DNA from 2 places in the Pelotomaculum schinkii genome. Region 1 is predicted to be linked to the other one. Evidence: predicted binding sites of a transcription regulator. Region 1 holds the regulator's gene; the other holds the start of a gene.
The links. Region 1 encodes Rex, which represses fermentation and respiration genes when NADH is low (regulators of the CRP and FNR family bind a similar motif). Its sites were predicted from a motif close to ATTGTTAANNNNTTAACAAT; they were not measured.
Positions count from the first base shown of each region.

Region 2: a site for Rex is predicted at 1,710-1,729, ahead of eutJ (ethanolamine utilization protein EutJ). Genes of this name have one in related genera too.

Region 1 covers NZ_QFGA01000001.1:549,358-552,774, forward strand. The annotation lists gene Psch_RS02730 (PFL family protein) at 1-1,052, shown strand, start outside; gene Psch_RS02735 (secondary thiamine-phosphate synthase enzyme YjbQ) at 1,099-1,506, opposite strand; gene Psch_RS02740 (redox-sensing transcriptional repressor Rex) at 1,600-2,232, opposite strand; gene Psch_RS02745 (YbjQ family protein) at 2,446-2,763, opposite strand; gene hydE ([FeFe] hydrogenase H-cluster radical SAM maturase HydE) at 2,927-3,417, opposite strand, start outside.
Region 2 covers NZ_QFGA01000002.1:240,938-244,354, forward strand. The annotation lists gene Psch_RS12130 (4Fe-4S dicluster domain-containing protein) at 1-724, opposite strand, end outside; gene eutJ (ethanolamine utilization protein EutJ) at 730-1,581, opposite strand; gene Psch_RS12140 (BMC domain-containing protein) at 2,811-3,131, shown strand; partial or broken gene Psch_RS12145 (IS3 family transposase) at 3,137-3,288, opposite strand.

The sequences.
Region 1 (3,417 bases):
CTGCCGCCGCTGTCGGGGTCAATTTTATCGGCGGCTATTCCGCGCTGGTGCATAAAGGGTTTACCGGAGCCGACCACCGCCTGATCGACAGTATCCCTGAAGCGCTGGACGTCACAACCAGGGTTTGCTCCTCCGTAAATGTGGCGACAACTCATGCCGGAATAAATATGGACGCGGTATACCGCATGGGCCAGGTTATAAAAAAAACCGCAGAGCTTACGGCTGACCGGGACGGGCTGGGATGCGCCAAGCTGGTTGTTTTTGCCAATGTGCCGGAGGACAACCCTTTTATGGCGGGGGCCTTTCACGGTATCGGCGAGCCGGAGTGCGTCATCAACGTCGGTGTAAGCGGTCCCGGTGTAGTAAAAAAGGCGGTTGAAACTGTTAAGGGAGCAGACTTTGGAGTGCTGGCCGAAACTATCAAGAAAACCGCTTTCAAGATTACCAGGATGGGTGAGTTGGTAGGGCGAACCGCCGCAGAAAGACTTGGGGTTCCCTTTGGCATTGTCGACATATCGCTGGCTCCCACCCCGGCGATCGGGGACAGCGTTGCCGAGATCCTGGAAGCAATGGGCATTGAAATATGCGGTACGCACGGGACCACGGCCGCGCTGGCCCTCTTGAATGACGCTGTTAAAAAAGGCGGCGCCATGGCCTCATCCTACGTTGGAGGCCTTTCAGGGGCTTTCATTCCTCTTAGCGAAGACGCCGGCATGATCCGTGCCGCCGAGGCTGGCGCTCTTACTCTGGAAAAGCTTGAGGCTATGACTTGTGTATGCTCGGTCGGGTTGGATATGATCGCCGTACCAGGTGATACACCGGCAGAGACAATCGCCGCGATTATTGCAGATGAAGCAGCCATAGGCATGATTAACAAAAAAACCACCGCTGTACGGATGATTCCCGCGGTGGGTAAAAAAGTGGGCGATTACGTCGAATACGGCGGCTTGCTGGGCAGTGCCCCGGTGATTCCTGTAAAGCCGTTTTCACCCGCTGATTTCGTGCGGCGTGGCGGTAGAATACCCGCCCCTATCCAAGGCTTGACCAACTAAGCTGCCGACAATAGAAATTACGGCTTTTGATATGGATATGGTCAGGCTACTCCTGAACCATTTTGACCATAACCTTCCTCCGTCTGGGACCGTCGAATTCGCAAAAATACACACCCTGCCAGGTCCCCAACTGGAGCTTTCCGCCGCTGATAAACAGAACAAGGCTAACCCCCACCAGCGACGATTTGATATGGGCGGCCGAGTTGCCTTCACTATGCCTGTAGCCGTCATCAAAGGGTACCAGCTTGTTAAGTTCCATCAGCATGTCGGCCGCCACCGTGGGGTCGGCATTTTCATTTATAGTAAGGCCGGCCGTGGTATGCGGAACATAGAGCAGGCAGGTACCTTCCGCTACTCCGCTCTGGGCAACCAGCCGGCCGACCGCTGAGGTAATATCCAGTAATTGCGTCCGTTCACGGGTGTTGACGTCCAGTGTATAGGTTCTTGAACTCATACCCTCTTGCCCCTTTGCGTTAAAGCCGGTAACCCCGGTGCAACGTTTCCTAAATCCCTTTATGATTCAAATTATTCATGTTATAACCAGGGACTAAGAATCTCTTATGCCCAGGTTAAAGGTTAGTATCTCCAGGTTAACGGAAAGGTCAACATTCCTATACACAATGTGCTCAGGCACATTAAGTGAAACGGGAGCAAAATTGAGGATTGCGTGCAACCTGTTTTTTACCATTAAATCGGCAACATCCTGGGCTGATTTGGGGGGAACAGCAATTATTCCGATACGTACCTTATGCTTATTGATAATATCCGGCATCTTCTCCGGCGGGTAGACATCCAGGTCCCCGACCTTTCTACCAATTTTATTAAGGTCATTGTCAAAAACGCCAACGACGGAAAATCCCCGGCTGTTAAACCCCCGGTAGGTTGAAAGGGCGTAGCCGAGGTTTCCCGCCCCAACCAACAGCAGTGGCCAGGGTACGTTCAGACCGAGAATTTTTAAGGTATAGCGCATGAGGTCCTGTACATTATAGCCTACACCACGGGTGCCGAACTCACCAAAGTACGCTAAATCTTTTCTAACCTGAGGTGGGCTTACCCCTACCCCTTCGGCAATTTCATTAGATGATACGGTAATTATGCCTTTTTCGTCCAGCCGCTCCAGAAACCTGGAGTAAACCGACAACCTGTTAATAGTTGCTTCGGGCACCCTTTGGGTTTTCATATTACTCCTCCACCAGGTATGTGTTCCCCTCTCAACAAGGGTATTACTAAATTATCCCAACGTGCTGGTTTTCACAAACTTGTAGCACTGTTTTATTGTAAATGATCCGCATGAAAAACGTCAAACCCTTTTGATAACTTCAGTGGATATGTTCATTAAAAAAAACAAATAAGCCACCCTATCATAGCAAAGGGTGACTTATCGAATAATAGCTTACTTGGCTACAACAACAGCGGTACCGCTTGCTGTTACCATCAGCATCCCTTCCCTGATTACCTCGTAATCCAAATCAACTCCCACCACCGCATTGGCTCCCAAGGCTTGCGCCTGCTGGGACATCTCTTCAAGCGCGAGCTGCCTTGCTTGGGCCAGTTTTTGTTCATAGGCACCGGAGCGGCCGCCCACAATATCGGTAATACTGGCAAAGAGATCCCGCACGATATTGGCGCCCATAATTGCCTCACCAGACACGATGGATAAATACTGCAGTACCGGTTTACCTTCAATGGTTTGTGTTGTGGTTAAAATCATCTAAGTCCCCCCTTAGAATTATTATACCCTCTCTTCGTCAACAAATCTTCCACCCAGTAAAATAAATTCGCTGCCTTTTACCAATCTACTCCAAGGTAGTCTCGACTATCTCATGGACTGCAGGGTTGCCGGCCATTGCTTTCTCAAGCAGACCCTAGACGGACTACAGTCCAGAGCAACTCTTTTCATGCTGCAGCGTGTGGCCATAGCCGGCCCCCACGCGGCGTCCGGATTTTTCAACATCCATGACCGCCCTGGCGTAGCTTTCCTCCGGCGTATCGTTCAGACCGATTTTGCCCGGATAAATGGCGTAATCCTCCCGGTACTTGGCCGGTGTCATGTTTGGCATAATAACGTTGGCGCCACATTGTAAAACCTTTACCCTGCCCAGCGGATCAATCGTCGCTGCCGATGTTGTCGCGGGCAGGTGCGCGCGCGGCATAGCCAGCCGGGCAACGGCCAGCGTCTTCAAGGTCATTGCCAAGGTCCCACCGGCCTCCCCGGCTAGAGGTGTCCGGCTGCTTGGTATAAAGGGACCGATTCCGGCCATTTCTATACCCATCCTGCGAAACAGCAGGATATCATCCGCCAGAGTTTCTAAAGTCTGCCCGGGCAAACCCACCATGTTGCCGGAGCCGACCTGGTATCCCAGCT
Region 2 (3,417 bases), on a different contig from region 1:
TGAAATGATTGACAATCACCGGATTGGTCTCGGGCAGCACCAGCAGCCCCTTTGTCGTTTTGGTAACCGGCTCCTTTAAATCCCTGACCAGCTTTCCCATCATGGGGCCACCGTTGATGACTGCAAATTTTGTAATCGTCGGGCCGCCAGCCAGCTCAAGCATTTCTTCCGTGCTAACCCCCAGTGGGACAAAGTATGTACCGGGATTTGCCACCGCACCAGCCACGGTCACCCACTTTTGGCTCACCGGCCTGCCCTCTTCAGCCTCAGCAAGGTTCCAAAGGGTTTCTACATTAATAACGACTACACCGCACTCCAACGGAATGCCACCCTGTGGGATCTGCCGTCCTGTCGTCTCAAAAACCAACACATATTCATCTCCTGCAGGGTAGAAATCGCCCAATGGCTTCACCCGCAGATCTTCATACTCTGCCACTACACGCTCGGCCTCCGCAATGACCTCTTTATGCTTTGCCTTGATGCCAATGATAGCTTCCTTCGCGCCAAGTTCGAAGCGAACCCGCTCAAGCATAGCCGCAAGTCTAGCCGCATACTTCAAAATTAGAACTTGATCCACAGTTATAAGCGGCTCGCATTCAGCGCCGTTTACTACCAAATATTCGACTTGGGCGTTCAGCTTTACATGGGTCGGAAATCCAGCACCGCCAGCACCGACCACGCCTGCCTGCCGGGCTAGTTCAACGATTTTTTTGCCCAAATTCACACACCTCAACTTCCTTGTTTCTCTTTGCCATGAATTTGTTTACACGCCAGCGCAATTCCCAGTGGCGTAACCAGCAATGGCATTTCCGGCAAATAAACCTTTATTCCAGTTTCTTTTTCCATGAGTCCTGCAAACCCTGGAAAGGCACACGTTCCTCCGACCAGATACAGCGCATCGGTTTCATAGCCGTTCAAATGCTTCCTTGTAATGGACGCCACCTTTTCGAACACCGGCCTCACGACCGGCAACAAACTTTTCTGAAGATTCGGCTCCCGCTTTTTTGCTTCCGCTTCTTCGATGGATATTCCAAGTCCACCCGCAATCACCAAATCCAACTGGAACCCGCCTGTCGGCTCGTCGCCGGTGTAAATTACTCGTCCTTCCTTTATAATAGAGATTCCGGTTGTCCCTCCGCCCACATCGACGACCACACCGTTTTCAATGCCCAGTACCAGAGCTGCGGCTGTCGGCTCATCAATAATAGTTACGACCTCCAACCCTACGGCCTCAAGAATATTTTTTGTTACCTTACCGTTTCCGTTTTCAGTTCCAGGCGGGATGGCGGAGGCAGCTACGGATAAATCCATACCGAGTCGCTCCTGTAGGGTTTCAATTTGCCGACTCACCAACTGGACGGCATTAAAGTAGTCGACAACCATGCCTTCCCTGACCACATGAGCCGCAGTGATTTCACCCGCCAAAGGGTTCCCGTCGTTGTTAACAGCAACACTAATGACATTCGCCGTACCGATATCGACACCCAGATATACACAACTCTGCGTTCCAAGAACTGGTTTTCCACTCATTCTTTGTGCTAAATTAGATATTAAGGCATTAGCTTGCTCCAATTGACTCAACTCTTTTTGCCCCCTACAGCCGACTCTCTTTCATTTCCGTTTGTTGTGCACATTGTATCTCTCATTGCATCTATCGTCTTTGGATATAATTGCGTTTGATAATGCACCTTTTGTGATCTCATTTTCCACTTTTTAAGTAATTAACAAAGCGATGTTCACTTATTCATTTGCACCATTCCTTTATTGTCTAAAAGCACTCCGTATTTGTATTAATCCACATTGCCTCACTTCTTTCCAAATAAAAAGGGGTGAGCATGAATAAAAAATCGAATTCACACCCACCGCTTTAATCTTTAATATTGATTAAATTTTTTCCATTTTTAGGTTCCAGTAATTTTATTTACCTGTCGCCCATTTAGTAATGCAATAGTTGTATTGGTCATAGCAAATTAAGTTAGAGTACCTTTAGCTTTTTTACTGTATGATTTGTTTAATAAAATACATAAAAATTAAGAAAAAGTCAGGCATATGAATCAAGATAATTATCGTATTACGGAGCCTTCGGGAAGCGGAACCCGACTCAGAATCATTCAGGAAACTGTTCCGGGACAACAATCACCCTTGCACACGTCATAACTTATCCAAGGCCAATTACTTACAAAAAGCTGGGGCTAATCCTTCAATCGACTAAGCGAGGTCATCGGCATTCTCCTTGACGCCTAGCGAAATGGCCATTATCGGAAGCGATATTGCTACAAAATCGCTCAAACATTCAATCTCGGTTTCATAGACCGTTTTAACGGGAAACTGATTATTACCGGTTCGGTATCCAATGTGGAAATTACGCTGAAAACTATCCTTGATTACAAGTGATACACTTGGCTTTACAACCTGCAAACGTCATTATTGATACACCGGGAAAATACGCTGAAACAAAAGTGCTTGCCTGGTAACGAAGCTCTGTACTCTTTGAGGCAGGTATAATTGGGTTTCTAATCAGTTCATCCGAACAATATTCTCTTTAGAGTTCCAATCTCACACCATGCGCAAAGCGTGATGTCTTCGGAATCGTGACGAAGATTGATCGGACGGACACGAATGTTGCCCAAGCTGAGGAGTAGCTCCGTTTGGCGGCTATGAAAAGATTTTTCATGTAAGCTCTTATGCGGGCGAAGGATGTGGCAAATATTGAACTACTTGAAAGAGCCGGGTGAAATAATACCCTGGGAACACCCGATAAGTAAAACAGCTATCATATTGTAAATTTCGGAGAAAGGAGATGTTTAATAATGACAGCAGCCCGTATCATCTTAGCGCCGGGCGCAGCGGTTATTGAAATGCTGTGCAGGCGAATACATCATGAAGCAAAAGCCAAGCTTGAAGCACATCATTTTGATGCCGTGGGCTTAATTCAGACCAACATTCCGAATTTGTATTATTATGCGGACATTGGGCAAAAGGCTGGTAATGTCCTCCCCATCGAAATCAACGGCAATTGCCCGCAGCATTTCAGTACACTTGCCTTCTTCGGCGATACGGCGGCAGTCAGCGCTGCTATGCAGGCGGTGAAAAATATTGAAATAAACAATGAAAGAAGTAAAAATTGCTAGGCTAATTAAAAGGTTTGCTCGTATTCCACTGGGGACATATACCCAAGAGCAGAATGCAACCGAATCCTATTGTGAAATATTTCAATATATTTAATGATGCCTGGCGGGCTTCAGACCTTGTCCTGAAATAGTTGCAATAAATCAGTTCCCGCTTCAGTTGTGGCTCATATGGCAATCATTCCATAATCCTTTAAACGCTAGAATTTATGACTGGCATACTGACTTCCACAGTCGAAAGGAAATCAATCCCGTCGGCGGCCGATATCTTCAGACGGCTTGTCTGAAA